DNA from 3 places in the Undibacterium sp. TJN19 genome. Region 3 is predicted to be linked to each of the others. Evidence: predicted binding sites of a transcription regulator. Region 3 holds the regulator's gene; each other region holds the start of a gene.
What was found. Region 3 encodes LexA, which represses DNA repair genes until DNA is damaged. Its sites were predicted from a motif close to ACTGTATNNNNATACAGT; they were not measured.

Region 1 (7,281 bases), on a different contig from region 3:
TCAAAAACTTACAGCATGGCTTTCAACAAACGCGCCATTTCTGACGGGTTTTTCGTGGCCTTGATGCCGCATTCTTCCATGATGTCGAGCTTGGCTTGTGCAGTATCAGCACCACCAGAGATCAGCGCGCCAGCATGGCCCATGCGTTTGCCCGGAGGCGCAGTCACACCGGCGATGAAGCCAACAACTGGTTTCTTCATGTTGTCGCGTACCCAGTAAGAAGCATTCGCTTCGTCAGGGCCACCGATTTCACCGATCATGATGACGGCATCCGTATCTGGATCATCATTGAACATCTTCATGATGTCGATGTGTTTCAGACCATTGATAGGATCACCACCGATACCAACAGCAGAAGACTGACCCAGACCCAGTGCAGTCAATTGACCCACTGCTTCATAAGTCAACGTACCTGAACGGGAAACCACGCCGATACGACCTTTACGGTGGATATGGCCTGGCATGATGCCGATCTTGATTTCGTCTGGCGTAATCAGACCTGGGCAGTTAGGGCCGAGCAATTTTGTCTTGCTGCCGGACTTTGCCATGCGGTCTTTCAACATCATCATGTCACGGACAGGGATGCCTTCGGTAATGCAAATTGCCAGGTCCAGGTCAGCTTCAACAGCTTCCCAGATGGCAGCGGCTGCGCCTGCTGGTGGAACATAGATAACGGAAACTGTTGCACCAGTAGCAGCTTTAGCTTCAGATACGTTAGCAAAAATCGGAATGCCTTCGAAATCTTCGCCAGCTTTTTTCGGGTTCACGCCAGCGACGAAACAGTTTTTACCGTTTGCGTAATCGCGGCACATGCGCGTATGGAACTGGCCAGTTTTGCCAGTAATACCTTGGGTGATGACTTTAGTGTCTTTATTGATCAGGATGGACATATCTGTTCCTTGCGATTATTAAGCTTTAGCAGCAGCGGCAGCAACAACCTTCTGCGCTGCTTCTTCCATCGTGTCAGCCGCGATGATAGGCAGGCCAGAGTCAGCCAGCATCTTCTTGCCGATGTCTTCGTTAGTACCCTTCATACGCACAACCAGTGGTACTTGCAGGGAAACTGCCTTGGATGCAGTGATCACACCTTCAGCGATCACGTCACAACGCATGATGCCGCCGAAAATATTGACCAGGATGGCTTTCAGGCCTGGGTTTTTCAACATGATCTTGAAGGCTTCTGTTACTTTTTCTGCCGTCGCACCGCCACCTACGTCGAGGAAGTTGGCTGGTTCGCCGCCAAATAGTTTGATGGTGTCCATCGTTGCCATCGCCAGGCCAGCGCCGTTGACCAGGCAACCGATATTGCCGTCGAGGGAGATGTAAGCCAGGTCAAATTTGGAAGCTTCGATTTCAGCTGGATCTTCTTCATCCAGATCGCGGTAAGCCACGATTTCTGGTTGACGGAACAAGGCATTCGCGTCGAAGTTGAATTTTGCATCCAGTGCGATCACTTTGCCGGAGCCAGTCAAAATCAAAGGATTGATCTCAGCCAGGGAGCAGTCAGTTTCCATAAAGGCTTTGTACAAACCTTGCAATTGGACGCGCGCATCAGCGATAGAGCCTTCAGGCACGCCGATTTTGCGGGAGATGTCATCCGCTTCTGCATCTTGCAGACCATTGGTCGGGTCGATAGCGATAGAATGCAGCAGCTCTGGATGTGACTCTGCCACTTCTTCAATATCCATACCGCCTTCGCTGGAGGCCATCAAGACCACACGCTGGCTGATACGGTCAGTGACCATACTGACATACAGTTCTTTTTTGATATCAGCGCCTTCTTCGATCAACAGGCGACGAACCTTCTGACCTTCAGGGCCAGTCTGATGCGTGATCAGTTGCATGCCCAGAATCGCCTCAGCGTATTCGCGCACTTGTTCCAGGGATTTAGCGACTTTCACGCCACCACCCTTGCCACGGCCACCGGCGTGTATCTGTGCTTTAACAACCCAGACTGGTCCGCCCAGCGTTTCAGCCGCTTTGACCGCTTCGTCAACAGACAGGCATGGAATACCGCGTGGTACTGTCACTCCGAATTTGCGGAGGATTTCTTTACCCTGATACTCATGAATTTTCATACGACTTCCCTTCAGACACTGAGGTATAAATAATTAAACAAACAAACTAGCTGGGTGATTTCGCGTCAGACGACATCGTCGCCCAACGCGGGTAGTACTGGACAACCGCCGGCCCGTCAGTACGAAGGGCGTGGCAGCGATCTAATTGAAAAGGTTTTTGCGTCTGCTGACCGTGATCGCTTGCACCATCACGGGTATCAATCACATCTCCGGCAAAAGCCTGGACAGCCGCGGTGGGCAGAATCTGCGCCATTTCCGTCAGGTGGGTGCAACCCTGCACACCAGCCATGCGTTCTTTGACGCCCTGACGAAATTGTTTTAGCAGGTTCAAACCGATGAGTTTTTTATAATCTGGAGTAATGACTTCACAATAACCCGGATAAGGTACCGCATCCGAAGACGCTTCGACGTCAACGATGGTTAATTGCAAATCAATGGTAATGCGCAGGCTGAGATCATGCAGCGCGCTGCCATTGGGGCGCACGCCGGATGCGAGAGTAATATCGCGGGGCTTATAGTCAGTGATACGGGCGTCAAGATCCCACAATCCATCATCGCGCGCGAACGCTTCGATCTGGATAGTACGCGTGTGCTTCAGGGCGCGTCTGTTGGTTGACGAAGATAAGGGCATCATGCCTGCTGGCGGCTAAACCGGAATACTCAATAAATATAGCCACAATTGCGTGTCGTTACCGCAGCTTCTACGATAACAGCCGCTCCTGCGGCCCTGCAAAAAACCACAAGAGTTTAGCACAGACCTGCACGGAACTCACCACCTGACTACAATTTAAGCAATAGCCTGACTCGATTTCTTACGGAAACATGATTCTTTTAATATCAAATCAGATGCATCTTAGAGAGATGCATGAAATAGATGTCTTCATCAACAATAATCCAAGCTATCAATACAGCGATTCGCGACAAACTCTGCGCATTATCCTGATAGCTGGCATTTGCGCTTTGGGGCGCCTTTTAAAACTGGAGAACTGGAGAACGAGAGACTGAAAGACTGCGGGCGTTTGATATGCTACCTGTTTGATAATGAAGCGCTGGGTTCCAAGATAAACCTTGCGCATTTGCTGGCGTTAATCGATCTCATCTTCATCGCGGGGTGCTCGCATGGCAGCTTGTATCGCCCGGCTGGAAAACCCTCTTTGCTGCAAAAACGCCGCCTGCTTCATCTTCTCTTGATGATCAGCAGGGGCAGTGCGAAATTTCCGGTGCAGGACTTGTATCGCCCTCTCCTGCTCGCTCGCCTGCAAACCTTCTTTGACAGCATCTATATCTTGCGACTGCAAACCGTGACTTTGCAATTCCGCCAAAATGCGATTATTGCCAAAACGTGCCTGCCGACGGTTGACCAGGGATTCAGAAAAGCGCTCGCCTGATAAATACTTGGCCGCTTCAAGAAAATTCAATACGGCTTCAACATCCTCCCCCTCTTGCACATAGGGTGCAAGCTTGCGCTCAAGCTCCATGCGGCTATGTTCACGCATGGATAAATAACGCAAGGCTCTGGCCTTCAGGCTAATTATTGGTTTCTTCATACTTTAAAAGCAAAAACGCTGACCACCCGCGAAACTCTTGTCACGCAAGCAATCAGCATTTCTGCCTGATCTCAGATCAGGGAATAAGACTTGCGCAAACCCCGCCCAACAAAGCCAACCGAGAGGGCCGTACAATGTACGAAGCTGCCTATCCTGAGAAGGTCTTGCGCAAGTCCAAACTTAACATTTAACTTAAAACTTAACTTAGTACTTACTCAGCTATCGAAGCTGGCAACAAAGGCACGCCCAGATGTGCGCGCACTTTGTTTTCAATTTCTTTCGACAACTCTGGACGTTCTTTCAGGAAATTACGTGCATTATCCTTGCCTTGACCGATACGCTCACCATTGTAGCTGTACCAGGCCCCTGCCTTTTCAATGATCTTGGCGTCCGCACCCAGATCAAGGATTTCACCTTCACGAGAAGTGCCTTCCCCATACAAAATATCGAAATGCGCTTCTTTAAATGGCGGTGCAACTTTATTTTTGACTACTTTGACCTTGGTTTCATTACCAACCACTTCATCGCCCGACTTGATCGAACCGGTGCGGCGGATATCCAGACGTACAGAAGCATAAAACTTCAGAGCATTACCGCCAGTCGTCGTTTCCGGGCTACCGAACATGACACCAATTTTCATACGGATCTGGTTAATGAAAATCACCAGGGTGTTAGTACGTTTAATGCTGCCTGTCAGCTTACGCAAAGCCTGAGACATCAAACGTGCCTGCAAGCCAGGCAAAGAGTCACCCATGTCGCCTTCAATCTCGGCACGTGGCGTCAGCGCCGCTACCGAATCGATAACAACCAGGTCAACGCTGCCAGAACGCACCAGCGCATCAGTAATCTCCAATGCCTGCTCACCAGTGTCTGGCTGAGAAATCAGCAAATCAGACAAATTCACGCCCAGCTTCTGCGCATAACCCACGTCCAATGCATGTTCAGCATCAATGAACGCACAGGTACCACCAATTTTTTGCATTTCTGCAATCGCTTGCAGTGTCAGCGTAGTTTTACCTGAAGACTCAGGGCCATAAATTTCTACCACACGGCCACGTGGCAAGCCACCAACGCCCAGCGCAATATCTAGACCAAGTGAGCCAGTGGAAACAACCTGCACCTCTTCCACCACTTCGCCATCAGCCATACGCATGACTGAACCTTTACCAAACTGCTTTTCTATCTGTGCCAGAGCTGCGGCAAGTGCCTTCGCTTTTTCTGTGGCGTTTTCAGGTTTCTTATCGTCCATACTATCTTTCATTCAATAAGCGGCGGTGGAAAATGAAGCGCAGGTTTAATTTCCCGCGTTTTGCAGTACTGTATAAAAAAACAGTGATTTATGCAAGCGACATTTTCAAATTGATGGAAATTTGTTGATTTATTAAGAATAGGACGATTTTGTCGATTTCCGTTTAACTCTGAATTTTTCTCGTTTACGGCCATGACATAGACCGACAAAGGTCATCAGAAACTAGCTGTCGATTTTCATTTAACTCTGAATTTTTTTCATTTAACTTTGAATTCGTAGGTAGACATGTGCCCCTTTATAAGGGCACATGCTACAACAGCATACATTTCAATTTGGGATAGTGTTGAGGCGAAAGCTCAGACTAATACCGTGCTTTACTGGTATTGCCGTTAGGTGCACTGCAGTCACTAACGGAAAATCGCGGCAATTGTATCTATTTAGAATAAACATACATAAACGTATGCGTGGAGAAGACATTCAAGGGTCAATCCATTTTTTCACTGGAGATCGTTTGTAAAAATTCTAGTCAGCCAAGTATGTCTTGCTTAATAGTTCAAAAGTACCGATTTTTACTGGATTAGGCGTGGCCTTTGCGTGAAATTCTGATCCACTTACTTTATCAATTGTTGTCATTATAGCTTTAAAATCTAAAACGATGCTATGACATCGTTATTGATGTGGCCTATATTTTTTAATGCTGTGAATGTAAAACATCAAAAGATTCTAGTACATGAAACGTCCGATTTATCATCTAGAGTTGGGCCTAGGTCGAGGTTTTCTTGCTAGCAAAAATCTTCTATAGAGCTCATCAGCACCAGGGGAAGGTATTGCATCCTTTTGGGATGCAAACAAATTATAGAATCGTAGAAACTTTATACAATCTCGCGAATACATCCACTTCCATGCGATCCGATACGGATTCTTTTCACTACAGCTTCTGTCGAGTAGTGTTTGAAACATGAAATTGTTAACGGCCTTTACGAATGACATTAACCAAGATGCGATGTCAGCCAGTTCATTTTTTCCAAGTGCTAGCGGTTTTTCCAAAGCTTGGCTGTGTATTTCCAGACCAAGCGCGATCCCATTTTGGGTACCAAGTTTCCCAAAGCGATGGACACAGCAGTGCCTCATTTGACATATTTTTTCAAACTCCAATAACAAGGTCTTCAAATTTTCCGGAATTTTCTCTACCGCGAGGAATTTGATTAATGATTTACGAACCGCATCTTCACTAGCAAATGAAACGCCTTCAAGTAACGCTTCGGCCAGTAGCTTTTTATTTTGATAAAGTACTGCGCCGAAAGGGACGGTATATGAATGCGCGTCAGCCTGAGCCTTTTGATCGGTATTTATAATTGAACTAATAACGGATCTGAAATATCCCTCAACAGCAGAAACATGCCCCAGAAGCAATAATCGTGAAAATTCTGGTGAAACACTTGCTGCGCCAGTCCAAAGCTTATTAATCTCTTTGCAGTTCTCAATATAAATATCGATTGCCGAAGTCGCAGTCTCGGAATAGGTACAATCGAACAAAATTACCGTGTTGGGGCAAGGACTCGCTGCAATTGAGCCGATATTGGTAATTGCGGAGTAATCCGCTGACACGCTATTAGTTGCCATTTGCTAGGAAAGAAAATCGTCAACAAAACTATGCAAGACATCGGCGATTTTAGTACTTCGACGCCGACCGAAACCGTATACTGTGATCAATTCAGCGACGGGATTTTGCATAGCTAGATAATCACGAATAGTTTTTAGCTGTGGTAAATCATTTTTTATTTGTCGAATTTGAAATTGCGTCAACGCAGGCACCATCTCGATTTGTACGTTTAAGCAAGCGTCGAATGACGAGACTGCGATCAGCTGACTTCCACAATTGCTACAGAATTTTTGCATTTCATCGACCCGCTTTGTACCACATGCAGGACAAGGAGGGAGCGCAAAATCTAGATCTTTCAGAATCGCTATATCATCTACGTATTTTTCTAACTTACGACGAATAGGATGTTTTGCCCGTCGAGCATGAATAGCATCGACCGTACTTCTAAGTGTACCTCCCGCATCCCCTGAAGTTAGTGCCCTGCTGCTGAGAAGGGCTGCGCCATGTGGTATGAATCGTCGATAAATTCGCTCAGGAGTACCGTGTTTCACTTCTTTGGCGTCGAAGATGAGTCCTGCCTCAACTAGTAATTGAAACATGCGGCGAACGATTGGGGTAAGGTCCTCCTTAGGAACCCCAACAATTAGTTGGACCAATTCTCGACTATCATTCGCGCTCTTAATTGCCTTCACCATGCCATTTAGAATGAGTTCTCCCACACTAAGTAGATTCGCAAACTTTGGAACTTTCGTCGCAAGCGAACGGAATTCTGCGAGCCTAGCCGAAAGGTGATCCTCAATAACC
Region 2 (7,281 bases), on a different contig from region 3:
TGCCATCCTTCATTGATTGCTGTGGTTTTGTTAAGGGATTTTTCACGTGGCCGCGATGACGCGACAGTATTGGTGGCACGATACCCGCTCAATGTAAGAACATGAATATACGCATTCTCAACATCGGCATCAGCAGCGAACAGGATATTGTGGGCGTACGCCAGCGCTCAAGGCAAATTTCCGAGTTGCTGGCCTTCAATACGCACGATCAGGTAAGGATAGCGACAGCGGTATCAGAAGTCACCCGTAATGCATTTCTCAAAGTTTCTGGCGCCCGCGTGATTTTTTCTATCGACGAAATCAATGCCAGACCACATCTGGTAGTCAGTGTGCGCGATGATGGTGGCAAGCAAAAACTGGCTACATTGAACGAAAGTGAGCAAGCTGGCGGGCAACTGGAGTCGGCTGTTGTTACGGCTCAGCGGCTGATGGATAGTTGCACCATCTCGCAAGAGCGCGGTGGTGGTAGCACGATTACGCTGGCAAAATTGTTGCCCCATGGCGCGCCATCGAAGGCGTCCGCGCTGGCGGCGCTGGGCGCAGAACTGGCGGTCAGCCCGCTAGCCACGACGTTTTCAGAAATGCAGCGGCAAAACCAGGAACTGGTCGCCACCATGGCAGAACTGCGGGAGCGCCAGGACGACCTCATCTCGCTGACCAGAGAACTGGAAGACACCAACCGCGGAGTAGTCGCCCTGTATGCCGAGATAGAAGAGAAGGCGGAAAAACTGCGCAAGGCCGACGAGATGAAGTCACGGTTTTTGTCCAATACCAGCCATGAGTTAAGGACGCCACTGGGGTCAATCAGCGCGCTGGCGAAATTGCTGCTTGACCGCATGGATGGCGAACTCACCTCAGAACAAGAACGTCAGGTCAGGTATATTGCGGTTGCCGCCGGTAATTTGTCAGAGCTGGTTAATGATTTGCTTGATTTGGTAAAGATAGAAGCAGGCAAGGAAGCGGTTAATCTGGCGGAAGTCGATGTCAGTGTTTTGTTCAGCACCTTAAAAGGTATGCTGCGGCCATTGATCAACCAGCCCGACGTGGATCTGGTATTTGACTATGGAAATGAACACATTGTTTTCATATCGGATGAAGGAAAAATTGCGCAGATTCTGAGGAATTTTGTTTCCAATGCCATGAAATTTACCGAAGCAGGTGAAGTCAGGGTAACGGCATCTGTGGATCTTCACAGGCAATACCTGCGGTTTTCAGTCAGCGATACGGGTATAGGCATTGCACCTGAAAACCTGACGCTGATATTTGAAGAGTTCAGCCAGATTGAACACCCGCTGCAAGGACGTACCAAGGGAACGGGTCTGGGCTTGCCGCTGTGTAAAAAGCTGGCGGCATTGCTGGGCGGTGATGTTGAAGTCAGCAGCGAACCTGGAAAAGGTTCAGTATTTAATTTGCGACTCCCATTCAGCACTGCTATTTTAGAAAATTCACCGGCAATAGTCCATTAACATGCACTATTGTCATTGCCACAAATTGTGAGGTCCCGATGATACCTTCATCTATTCTGATATTGAACGTCGATGATGATGACGGCGCTCGCTATGTGAAGACACGTGTGCTGAAGAATGCCGGGTTCCAGGTAGCAGAAGTCGCCACTGGCCAGGATGCGCTTGCCTACATCAAGAAAAACATGCCTGACCTAGTGGTGCTGGATGTCAAATTGCCCGATATCAGTGGCCTGGAAGTATGCCGCCGCATCAAGGCAGAACCTTTATCCGCCGCTGTGCTGGTGTTACAGACTTCGGCAGCATTGACCGGCCGGGCCGATATCATCCGTGGTCTTCAGGGCGGTGCCGATAATTACCTCGTAACACCCATCGAGGCCGATGAGCTGGTGGCCAATGTCAATGCATTGCTACGCCTGCGTACCACACAAAAGAATTTACAGGACAGCGAAGAGCGTTTCCGGCAACTGGCTGAATCCATCGACGATGTATTCTGGATATTTGACGTGGGTACCGGCAAGGTGCTGTATGTGAGCCCGGCTTATGAAAGCATGTTCAACCTCAAACCAGACGCCTTGCTGGCAAATTCAGAAGACTGGCTGAGCGTGGTTTTCCAGGACGACAGGGACGAGATTACGAGCCGGTTTGCTGCTGTTGCACATGAACCCTATGACAGGGAATTCCGTATCCACCTTCCCCATGACGAAACCAGGTGGGTGCGGGACCGTGCTTTCGCTATTAAAGACCCCGAAGGTGAAGTGTACCGGGTCGCGCGTACCACGACCGATATTACTACCAGAAAAAAAATGGAAGGCATGTTGCGCGCCGCTGATGAACACAAGGATGAATTCCTGGCGACGCTGGCGCATGAATTGCGTAACCCCATCGGCCCTATCCGTAATGCCATCGCACTCATGGACATGGCCAATCCCAATCGCAGCGCTGATGAAACCAGCCGCAAAGCAAGGGATATCATCAAACGCCAGACCGATCATCTTGCCCATCTGGTGGATGATTTGCTCGACGTGGCCAGAATCTCGCGTGGCAAGATCGCCTTGCGGCTGGCCGATGTTGAGTTAAGCGAACTGGTCCGCCAGGCTGCCGAATCCCTGAGTTCTTTTGTCGACACGAGAGAGCAGCATTGCGAGTTGTCATTGCCTGATGCTGAAGTATGGGTGTCCGGTGATGAAGTGCGCCTGCTTCAGGCCGTCAGCAACCTGATCCATAATGCGTCTAAATTTACGCCACGTCACGGGCGTATCCAGGTTGCGCTGGAAGTCGTGGGCGCATCGAAAGTTGTTATCCGGGTAAGCGATAATGGTATCGGCATTACGCCTGACCACATCAAACGGATTTTTGATATGTTCACGCAAAGCACGACTGCTCCAGATAAAGCGCCGGAAGGCCTGGGCATAGGTCTGTCACTGGCAACACGTCTCATAGAATTGCATGGTGGCAAAATTTCTGCTTACAGTCAGGGCGTTGGCAGTGGCAGTACCTTTACTATCGAATTGCCCTTGTTGCGCATGGGTTTGCCACATCCCGCAGTTTCTGCTCCAGGCCTCACTGCTGCGGGTGAAGGTGAGAAGAAAAAAATTCTCATTGTCGATGACAATCCCGATGCCTCAGAGATGCTGGGCATGTTGCTCACTGAGCTGGGGCATACTATTGAGATTGCCCATGATGCGAAGAGCACGCTGGCAATGATTGCAACCGTGCCCGATATTATTATCCTTGATATAGGCTTGCCAGGAATTAATGGTTATGAACTGGCGAAAATCCTGCGTGCCAGATCTGAATTGGCAAATGTGAAACTGATCGCGCTGACCGGTTATGGTGCGGACAAGGATAAACAAAAGGCAAAGGATGCGGGGTTTGATGCACATCTGGCCAAACCCGCAGATATTGCGACACTGACGGCTTGCCTGTCAGATAATTAAAAGGGATTGGATTGGTAGGGAGAAAGGTAGATCGTAGGTGTGAAGCTGGCAGGGTATTATTCAATGCAGATAGTCAGTGTTCATTGAAACGGCCATCCAGCTATCTCGCTTATTTCTGTCTGTTCTTTCTCTTATGTCTGTTTACATGCCTTGGCTGAGGATGTGGCGTGCATCAGGGCATACTAAGCATCAGGGCATACCAAGCATATCTGTTAATAATATGCTTGGTATGCCCTCTTGGTATGCCCTGATGGCTGCTGAACTCGTCAAATTGATTTAAATTGCTTTTCTGGTATTTTTCAAGCATCAGCTTGAAAAATACATGGCACGACGGTTCAGGCGTTGCTCTTCCAGTTTCCATATTCTGGATGCCTGGAATGCCGTATTTTCAGTGCGCGCTGGCGTTTTGCTTGCAGGTGCACGATCTGTCGTTGTCGAACCTATCGCAGGATAAGCTTGTTGGTATCTGGATGGGAAGCGCAGGTTAAGCATATTTTTCATGGTGGGTCTCCAGAAAGGGCAGAAAATTCAAGTAGGGTCATCTTAAATTTCCCGCACTAAAACGACTACAGGACGATTGCGATTCCTTATGTAAGAATTGTCCGATGTTAAGCCGCTACACAATGGGTTTGCCACCGCTACGAGAAACCTTGTGCCTTAACTGTGCCCGGCAGGCAGATTGTCCTGGAAGAGATCACCCTGTATGCTTTTCCCCTCTAATGCCAGTTCACTGGTCTTGGTCAGCGCGCTGGCCTTCACGCCAAGCAACCTTAATTTCTGCTCCAGTGGCGCTCGACGCAGGCATTCGCCGGCAGCACGGCGTATCGTGGCATAGTCTGCGGTTGGATCTGGCAGAGTCAGGTCGCGGCTGACGATGGTGAAATCGGTAAAGCGCAGCTTGATTCCTATCCTGTGGGTGACATAGCCCTTGCGCTGAAGGTCGCCAGCCAGTTTTTCGCACAATTCTGAAAAAATGGCAGATAACTCGCTCCTGTCCTGGCGCGCATGCAGGTCGCGCTCAAACGTGGTTTCCCGGCTGATCGATTTATAGTCGGAACTGGTAGAGATGGGCCTGTCATCCTGGCCATGCGCCGCCTGTAGCAGCCATTCGGCATAATTGCGGCCAAAATTGGTTTGCAAAAAATCAGGATCCGCTTTGGCAAGATCGCCGACGGTCAATATTCCCAGCGCTTCCAGCTTCTGGTTTGCCTTGGGGCCTATGCCGTTGATCTTGCGGGCGGGCAGGGGCCAGATGCGTGCAGGAATATCATCATGACTTAATACGGTCAGCCCATTGGGTTTTTCCAGATCAGAGCAGATCTTGGCCAGTAATTTGTTCGGCGCAATACCGATGGAACAGGACAGGCCAGTGGTGTCTCTGACTGCCTGCTTGATGGCCTGGGCCAGGGGGACAGTTTCCTGTTCATGGTCGCTCAGGTCTATATAAATTTCGTCGATACCCCGGTCTTCAACCAGAGGAGCGATAGACCTGACAGCAGCTTTGAACAAGCGCGAATAATGGCGGTAAGCATCGAAATTCGACGGCAGCAAAATGGCGTCTGGTGCCAGGTGGGCCACTTTCATGATGCCCATGGCAGAAAAAATACCCAGGGCCCGTGCTTCATAGGTTGAAGTGGTGACGACGCCACGCCCTACGTAGTTACGTAATCTTGAATATTCCTTGCTGCCATCGGCCAGCACTCTGGGCTGATCGGCTGACCTGCCACCAATGACGACCGCTTGACCACGCAATTCAGGATATTGCAGCAGTTCGACAGATGCATAAAAGGCATCCATATCAAGATGCGCGATGCGTCGATGTGGGATAGTCATAGTGGTAAGTATGCATTTAACTGTGCGCAAGATGCTTTTCAGCATAGCGCGCTTGCGCAATTATACTGTGTAAATGTACAGCGCTATGATTTGCTGGGCTTGAGGGGGGAGAATCGCAGGCGATGATTTGTCTTGACGAGGCTGGATAGGATGAGGAGCTTATTTTTGTGGTGGAGTGTTAAATTGCGATGCCTGTAATTGCTGAAAATAACTGCCTTCTATTTTTTTCATATTCAGTTTTTCCAAAAATACGTTCATGGCTTTTTGCAGTCTCAAACCTTGTTCATTTTTTTGAAAGCAGATATGCAGGGAAAAATTGGTCAGTTCCTTGTTATGAAAGACGATATTCTCCCTGGCGTTTTTCAGGCTTGGTTCAGTAATCAGCAACTGGCGTAATACATCTTTGCCTATGACGATGACATCGACACGATTAGCCATCAATTTGCGCAGATTACTGATATCAGAAGGCGCGCTATCGGTTTTGATCGCGCCTTTTTTCACCAGCTCATCAAATTCTTCACCATTCGCATAATCCTGCACCACGCCTATTTTTACCGTACCCAGGTCGGCAAAAGTTTTCCAGTCAAAGTGTTTGTCTTTGAGATGGGCAAAACCCACGATGCTATTGCCCAGCGAGGCTGAAAAGTAACAGGTCTTTTCTCTTTCCTTCAGATAGAAGGCGGGGAAATAACCCGCATAATCCGGGTCATTCAAGCCTATCTGTACGGCGCGGCTCCAGGGGGTATAACTGATTTGTGTTTCCAGCCCGGCCTGCACCGCAGCAGCTTTGACGATGGCTGAAGTCAGGCCTTCGTCAGGCAGGTGTGAGCCAACATAAGGCGCCCATTCCAGCGAGGCCAGATGCAGCACGGACTTGTTCGCAGCCAGCGCAGGCAGCGAAAGCATGCATCCGAAGATGACAGAAAGACAGCGATGGCGACAGGCTATCATGGTGACCCAGCGATGTGAGTGAGTCACCAGTTTAGCGTAACTTTCAAGCGTCTTTTCGCGTGCTTTCAGTTATGAGACAGTTGCTAACATAGTTGTTAAGCTTTAATTATCTTTCTGTTGCATCGCCGCATATGATGCTTTGAAAAATAAGAGTTTATCTGCTGCGGCTAAGGCGTTCATTTCCGCCAGCAGCAATTTCCTCAAATGCTGTATCGAGTTGGGCAAAGACATCCCAGCGGCTTTTACCAAGTTGTTGGGCAATTGCATCGATTATTTTCAATTCCAATGCTTCTTCGCGTTTGCCTTTCCATAACTTATCAGCCAGAGCAATAGATAATTCTTCAAAGCGTAAATCGTTTTGATGCCATGCCGCATGGCTGACACAACATCTGGCAATTTCATTTTGTACGCCATGTGCCAGCAATAATGTTTCACCGGCAGGTTCGTGTAATGAGCCAGGCGCGTCCAGTTCCTGTGGATGGAGAATTTTCCCCGCGTCATGTATTGCAACACCCAATTCGAGTAATTGCGCATCGAATAGTATTCCTAATCCTTCATAACAAGTTATCAAGGAATCTGCGGCTTCGCCAACCAATTGGACATGAGTGAGCAGGCGTTTGCCTGCACCCAATTGCTCCAGTAATAGATAGGCATCCTTACGTGTCTTCAGCATGTGGAATTTTTATGAAAAAACACTTGCCACGGAACAGAAAATTTCCGTGGCAAGTAGAGATTAGGCCTGATGAATGGTGGCCGTCGTTGTTTGAAGATTATGGCTTACTTGAAATCACCAGCAAACACGCGCACCAGTTTTTCATAGCCCAGATGCCTGTTCATCGCATCTTTGACCTGGGCTGCAGTCAATGCCTGGATTTTCTTTTCCAGATCTGCCTGGAACTGCATATTGCGACCGTAGTAAAGATTGCTGGCCAGCGTCATCGCCAGGTAATTATCCTGGCTGCGATCAAGTTGTGCCTGCTGGATGAAGCTTTTCTTGCCGTCTTCCAGTTCGGCAGGCAGGAATCCCTCCTTCAATACCCGTGCAATTTCTTCACTGATGCCGGTTTCCAGTTTTGCACGATTTTGTGGTGCAT
Region 3 (7,281 bases):
GCTTTTTCCAATTCAGCGCGTTTTGCTTCGAATTCAGCAACAGCAGCTGTCGTTGCACGACGAGCCATACGTTGAGGAATCAAAAAGTTACGAGCATAGCCGTCTTTAACACGAACTACGTCACCCAAATTGCCGAGATTAACGACTTTATCCAACAGAATAACTTGCATATTTTTCTCCTTTACCTTGTCGTCAATTACGCTGTGTGCAAATCAGTGTATGGCAGCAACGCGAGGTAACGTGCACGTTTAATTGCTGTATCAACTTGACGTTGATACAACGCTTTAGTACCGGTCAAACGTGCTGGCATGATTTTGCCGTTTTCTTGCACGAAATCTTTCAGTGTGTCGATGTCTTTGTAGTCAACTTTTTCTACATGCGCCGCAGTAAAACGGCAGAATTTTTTGCGCTTGAACAAAGGATTTTGTTGTTGACGCTTTTGCTTCAATTTGCTTTTGTCGAATTTTTTACCGAATGCCATTTTTGGCTCCTAATCTAGTAAAGGCGCCCCGAATTCAATGATATGAAAGACGAGACTTTTGCTATTGCGATTTTTGCGCGCTAAAAAACCAGTAAATTCCCTTGCCACATCCAGTTCGATTTCATTAAACCGCTGAGAGATTTCCCCCGCTGCGATGGCAGAAATTTCAAACTCTACCTGGCGAACTGTGTTCGCTTCAGTATTGCTGGAACTGTGTATCAGGGTGGCAGAAGCTATCGGAATACCGGCTGGCGTGTATCGCAACGCCGTTTTTTCCACTATCCGTGCTACCAGCTTCAGTTGATTCACTATTTTTTACGCGACCTCAATCAAATAAATATTAAGCAGCAGGCGCTTCTACGCGTTGCGCTTTAGCAGCATCTTCTTTTTGTACAGCTTTCATCATTGGAGAAGGTGTTGTTTCTGCTTTTTTCAATTTGACTGTCAGGTGACGCAAAACAGCATCATTGAATTTGAATGCGGTTTCCAACTCGAGCAGAGTTTCAGCATCACATTCGATGTTCAGGCAAACATAGTGTGCTTTTGCCAGTTTTTGAATCATGTAAGCCAATTGACGACGGCCCCAGTCTTCAACGCGGTGAACTTGACCACCACGGGCTACAACACTTGCCTTGTAGCGTTCGATCATTGCAGGAACTTGCTCGCTCTGATCGGGATGTACGATAAATACGATTTCATAATGACGCATATATTCTCCTTGTGGACAATAAAAATAGCCCGCCTCGGCGTCAAGACGAGTGCGGGAAGAGGAAAGCCGACAATAATAACGCAATTCCGTTTATTTTTCAATTACATCAAGGACTTGGGTAACGCAATTCGCATAATTAGCGAAATTGTTTCGTATTATTGCTTGCATATGCGGCTTTACTGTATAAAAATACAGTCTGCTTGTATATACAGCCAAAGTTCACCAATGAGAGTGCCATGCTTAAACTAACCGCCCGCCAGGAACAGATTTTAAATCTGATCAAAGATGCGATTCAAAATACCGGGTTCCCCCCTACCCGTGCCGAAATTGCGACAGAACTGGGATTTCGCTCTACCAATGCCGCAGAAGAGCACTTGCAGGCGCTGGCACGCAAAGGCGTTATAGAAATCGCGGCAGGCACATCACGTGGCATACGTTTGCTTGAATCCAACCTGTCCAGCCACATTCCCGGCATACAGATGGCTTTGCCACACCCTGCGCTGATGCAGCTGAGCCTGCCATTGGTGGGCAGAGTGGCTGCTGGCTCGCCCATACTGGCAACGGAACATATAGAATCTACTTACCATGTTGACCCTGCCCTGTTCTCGGCCAAACCTGATTTTTTACTGAAAGTACGAGGCATGTCCATGCGTGATGCAGGCATCCTGGATGGCGATTTATTGGCGGTGAAAAAGGCTGATTCAGCGCGTAACGGGCAAATCGTCGTAGCACGCCTGGGCGACGATGTCACGGTCAAGCGTTACAGAAAAACGGGCAACCTGATTGAGCTGATGCCTGAAAATCCTGATTACCCCATCATCAAGGTAGGCGATAACGAAGAACAATTTGCACTCGAAGGCCTGGCAGTCGGACTAATGAGAAACTGGGTATAAATTCGCTTGCGCGAGATGTGCCCGATTTCCCATAAGTCACATCGCATAAATATCCTGAATGCCAACAAGCTGCCAGGATATTTTTGAATATTTGCCCACAATAAAAAAACGCCCGATTTAATCGGGCGTTTTTTTATTGCACATGCAATGAAGAGCCTGATCGATGAACTTATCGATCAGGCAATCAATCAATGCTTCACAACCGTCGTATCTGCCGGCGTTTCTGTAGGAGCAGCCGTTGCAGCAGCGGCCACTGCCACTGGCTCGTCAACCAGGGGAGTAGGTTGTCTTTCCAGTGCAATCTCCAACACTTTGTCTATCCAGCGAACCGGGATAATTTCCAGCTTGTTTTTGACATTGTCAGGGATCTCAGTCAAATCCTTGGCATTTTCTTCGGGTATCAATACCGTCTTGATACCACCACGATGTGCTGCCAGTAATTTTTCCTTCAATCCACCAATAGGTAATACTTCACCACGCAAGGTAATTTCACCAGTCATGGCAACATCAGCACGCACAGGAATACCTGTAAACACAGAGACAAGGGCAGTTGTCATGGCGATGCCCGCGGACGGGCCATCTTTCGGTGTTGCGCCTTCGGGAACGTGGATATGAATATCACTCTTCTCGAAAACGTCACCTTTAATGCCCAGACGCGCCGCACGGCTACGCACAACGGTACGGGCAGCCTCGATTGACTCTTTCATGACGTCACCCAAAGTACCTGTACGTATCACGCCACCCTTGCCTGGCATGGCCACAGCTTCGATGGTCAGCAAATCGCCACCGACTTCTGTCCAAGCCAAACCAACTACCTGGCCAATTTGATTTTCCTTGACTGCCACACCAAAGTCATAGCGACGCACACCCAGATATTTATCCAGATTTTTCGAATTAATGGTCGCTTTTTTCTCTGTTTTTTTCAACAGCAGCATTTTGACGACTTTACGGCAAATTTTGGAAATTTCTCTTTCCAGCGAACGCACGCCTGCTTCACGTGTGTAATAGCGAATGATGTCGCGCAAGGCACTTTCAGCAACGGTAATTTCAGCTTCTTTCAAACCATTGTTCTTGATTTGCTTGGGCAATAAATAACGTTGCGCAATACTGGTTTTTTCATCCTCCGTATACCCAGACAGACGTATCACTTCCATACGATCAAGCAAGGCTGGTGGAATATTGTAGGAATTTGAAGTCGCTACAAACATCACGTCAGAAAGATCGAAATCCACTTCAATGTAATGATCGGAGAACGTGTGATTTTGCTCAGGGTCCAGCACTTCCAGTAAAGCAGAAGAAGGATCACCACGGAAATCAGCACCCATCTTGTCAACTTCATCAAGCAGGAACAAAGGATTACGTACACCTATCTTCGACAGGCTTTGCAAGATCTTGCCAGGCATGGAACCGATGTAAGTACGACGATGACCGCGAATTTCAGCTTCATCACGCACACCACCCAGCGCCATGCGCACAAACTTGCGGTTAGTTGCACGGGCGATAGACTGCCCCAGCGAGGTTTTACCCACGCCAGGAGGACCTACCAGACACAGGATAGGCGCTTTCAGCTTGTCGACGCGCTGTTGTACTGCAAGATATTCCAGAATACGTTCTTTGACCTTATCGAGGCCAAAATGCTCGTCCTCAAGGACTTTTTCAGCATTCGCCAGATCATTGTTGACCTTGGATTTTTTCTTCCATGGCAAGTTGACAATGGTGTCGATGTAGTTACGCACGACGGTAGCTTCAGCCGACATCGGAGACATCATTTTGAGTTTTTTCAACTCATTCTGCGCTTTGTCGCGGGCTTCTTTAGGCATTTTGGCGGCCAGGATTTTTTTCTCAAGCTCGTCAATGTCAGCGCCCTCTTCACCTTCGCCCAACTCTTTCTGTATCGCCTTGACTTGTTCGTTCAGGTAATACTCGCGCTGGGATTTTTCCATCTGGCGCTTGACGCGACCACGGATGCGCTTCTCAACTTGCAGGATATCGAGTTCGCCTTCAAGCTGCCCCAACAAATGTTCGAGACGCTTGGAAACGCTGAAAATTTCCAGAATGACCTGCTTTTGCTCCAGCTTTAACGGCAAGTGGGCAGCGATGGTATCGGCCAGACGACCGGCATCGTCAATACCGGACAGGGAAGCCAGAATTTCTGGTGGAATTTTTTTATTCAGTTTGACGTATTGATCAAACTGCTGGACGATGGCACGGCGCATCGCCTCTACTTCTGACTCGTCGCCTTCATCCAGGCTGATCGGTGTCAGATCGGCAGAAAAATGCGATTCGGAATCATAAATCTTATGAATGCGTGCACGCTGCGCGCCTTCAACCAGCACCTTGACGGTGCCATCTGGCAATTTCAACATTTGCAGAATATTGGCAATACAGCCGATTTCGTAAATGTCTTCTGCTGAAGGTTCGTCTTTTGCAGCGGCTTTCTGGGCTGCAAGCATAATGCTCTTTCCCTGATCCATGGCAGCTTCCAGCGCCTTGATGGATTTTGGGCGTCCCACAAACAGCGGAATTACCATATGCGGGAATACAACAACATCTCGCAGTGGCAATAACGGCAGTTGGGTTTGTTCGGTAATCAGAGTAGTCGTCATGGCGCACCTTTCATAAATACTGGTTAACAATGTTGGCGCACAGGGCGGAAACACAAGCCCATCTTGAAAAAAAACAATAAAAAAAGCCACTCAGAGAGCTTCCCCGGGTAGCTTTACGATTGAAGCTGAATTAATTTTGTTAATCCATTGTACTTCGAATCAAATTAAAACAAGGCGAAAATAAATAAAAAATGGGGAGTTTCCTCCCCATTATGTGCATCTGGCATCAATTGAATGTATGCAAAACCTGATCAGGCACCGGCAACCTTGGGTTGCTCATGATAAATTAGCAATGGTGTAGCGCCATTCGTGATGGTATTTTCATCAATCACAACTTTTGCTACATTCTGGTGACTAGGTAAGTCATACATGACGTCCAGCAAGGCATGCTCGAGTATGGAACGCAGACCACGGGCACCGGTTTTACGGGCAATCGCTTTCTTGGCGATCGCTTGCAAAGCTGCGGGGCGAATTTCCAGCTCTGTGCCTTCCATTTCCAGCAATTTTGCATATTGCTTGATCAGGGCATTTTTTGGCTCTACCAGAATCTGTATCAATGCAGCATCATCAAGCTCATTCAATGTCGCAATCACAGGCAGCCGACCAACCAGTTCAGGTATGAGACCAAACTTGATCAGATCTTGCGGCTCTGCATCTTGCATGACTTCGCTGGCGCTCTTTTCTGTCTGGCTTTTCACGCTGGCAGAAAAACCTATGCTGCTGCGCTCAGAGCGATCAGAAATGATCTTTGCCAGGCCATCAAACGCGCCGCCACAAATGAACATGATGTTGGTCGTGTCGATCTGTATGAAGTCCTGATTAGGGTGCTTCCTGCCGCCCTGTGGTGGCACGGATGCCATCGTTCCTTCAACCAATTTCAACAATGCCTGCTGCACGCCTTCGCCGGATACGTCACGGGTAATCGAAGGGTTATCGGACTTACGAGAAATTTTATCAATTTCATCAATATAAACGATACCCTTTTGCGCGCGTTCAACTTCGTAATTGCAATTTTGCAGCAATTTTTGAATAATATTTTCTACGTCTTCGCCAACATAACCAGCTTCAGTCAGTGTTGTCGCATCAGCAATAACGAAAGGCACATTCAACATACGTGCCAAAGTCTGCGCCAGCAAAGTTTTGCCGGAACCAGTCGGCCCTACCAGCAAAATATTGCTCTTGGCCAGTTCAACGTCGTCTTTTTTGCTCAGATGCTTGAGGCGCTTGTAATGGTTATAGACCGCTACCGCCAGAATGCGCTTGGCAGTTTCCTGGCCGATTACATACTGATCCAGCAAATCGGTGATTTCCTGAGGGGTAGGTAATTCCGTTTTTGCGCTGGCAATATTATCAATTTCCGACACTTCATCGCGAATGATGTCATTGCACAAGTCTATGCATTCATCGCAGATAAATACGGATGGCCCTGCTATCAGTTTTTTAACCTCATGCTGACTCTTGCCGCAAAACGAGCAATAGAGCAACTTTTCTCCGCTGGAGGATTTTTTATCGGGCATGATACGTATATGAAATAAACAAAATTAATCTATGAAATCAGTATTCAGCGTAAAACCCACGCGCTAAATCAATCACCAATTTCCTAAGCTTCCCTGAGATGCATATTACCCGCAAAACTTACTTTCGTCATGGCATCTATGCGCGGCAGTCGAGTATGAATGAGACATTATAGAGCAGAATAAAAAAACGCCCGAACCATCCTGGAGCGGGCGTTTTTATTTTCAAACAAAGTTTATACGCGATGCGTCAAAACTTTGTCGATCAAACCATATTCTGCTGCCGCATCCGCCGACATGAAATTATCACGATCCGTGTCTTTGGCGATTTGCTCAAGGCTACGGCCAGTTTTCTCGGCCAGAATGCCGTTCAGGCGCTCGCGCAAATACAATATTTCACGCGCCTGGATTTCTATGTCTGCCGCCTGCCCCTGCGCACCGCCCAAAGGCTGATGAATCATGACACGTGAATTTGGCAGAGAGAAACGCTTCCCTTTAGCACCGGCAGCGAGCAAGAAAGCGCCCATGGATGCAGCCAAACCAGTGCACAAGGTAGAAACATCAGGCTTGATGAACTGCATGGTGTCATAAATTGCCATACCGGCAGAAACTGAACCACCAGGAGAATTAATGTAAAGCGAAATATCCTTATCTGGATTTTCGCTTTCCAAAAACAGCAATTGCGCAACGATGAGGTTGGCGGCCTGGTCGTTCACAGGGCCAACCAGAAAAATCACACGTTCCTTGAGCAAACGCGAGTAGATGTCGTATGCACGCTCACCTCTGCCACTTTGCTCAATCACCATAGGCACCATGCCCAGCATGTTTGTGTCCAGTGCCGAATTACGGATGATGCCTGTCATGTGATTTCCTTTTCTGCTTACGCTTGTGCGTTGTTACCCATCAATTCATCAAAAGGCAGAAGCTTGTCTGTCACTTTTGATTTGCCAAGTACATAGTTAACGACGTTTTCTTCTAATACAAGAGCTTCAACTTCAGCCAGACGATTACGATCGCTAAAATAATACTTCACAACTTGCTGCGGGTCTTCATAGCTTTGTGCAAAATCTTCAACTTG

Region 1: a site for LexA is predicted at 4,942-4,959, ahead of recA (recombinase RecA). Genes of this name have one in related genera too.
Region 2: a site for LexA is predicted at 5,301-5,318, ahead of dinB (DNA polymerase IV). Genes of this name have one in related genera too.

What each region holds. Positions count from the first base shown of each region.
Region 1 covers NZ_JBMPPL010000007.1:22,263-29,543, reverse strand. Annotated here, with positions in the region: gene sucD (succinate--CoA ligase subunit alpha) at 9-890, opposite strand; gene sucC (ADP-forming succinate--CoA ligase subunit beta) at 909-2,093, opposite strand; gene ACO0LH_RS18455 (DUF2889 domain-containing protein) at 2,125-2,709, opposite strand; gene recX (recombination regulator RecX) at 3,164-3,625, opposite strand; gene recA (recombinase RecA) at 3,837-4,874, opposite strand; gene ACO0LH_RS18440 (hypothetical protein) at 5,622-6,497, opposite strand; gene ACO0LH_RS18435 (zinc ribbon domain-containing protein) at 6,501-7,281, opposite strand, start outside.
Region 2 covers NZ_JBMPPL010000001.1:1,485,950-1,493,230, reverse strand. Annotated here, with positions in the region: gene ACO0LH_RS06770 (ATP-binding protein) at 1-105, shown strand, start outside; gene ACO0LH_RS06765 (sensor histidine kinase) at 102-1,466, shown strand; gene ACO0LH_RS06760 (response regulator) at 1,505-3,403, shown strand; gene ACO0LH_RS06755 (hypothetical protein) at 3,710-3,904, opposite strand; gene dinB (DNA polymerase IV) at 4,061-5,236, opposite strand; gene ACO0LH_RS06745 (substrate-binding periplasmic protein) at 5,396-6,142, opposite strand; gene ACO0LH_RS06740 (hypothetical protein) at 6,342-6,818, opposite strand; gene ACO0LH_RS06735 (M16 family metallopeptidase) at 6,965-7,281, opposite strand, start outside.
Region 3 covers NZ_JBMPPL010000016.1:31,343-38,623, forward strand. Annotated here, with positions in the region: gene rplI (50S ribosomal protein L9) at 1-170, opposite strand, end outside; gene rpsR (30S ribosomal protein S18) at 197-481, opposite strand; gene priB (primosomal replication protein N) at 491-790, opposite strand; gene rpsF (30S ribosomal protein S6) at 822-1,190, opposite strand; gene lexA (transcriptional repressor LexA) at 1,427-2,083, shown strand; gene lon (endopeptidase La) at 2,272-4,689, opposite strand; gene clpX (ATP-dependent Clp protease ATP-binding subunit ClpX) at 4,941-6,206, opposite strand; gene clpP (ATP-dependent Clp endopeptidase proteolytic subunit ClpP) at 6,440-7,066, opposite strand; gene tig (trigger factor) at 7,084-7,281, opposite strand, start outside.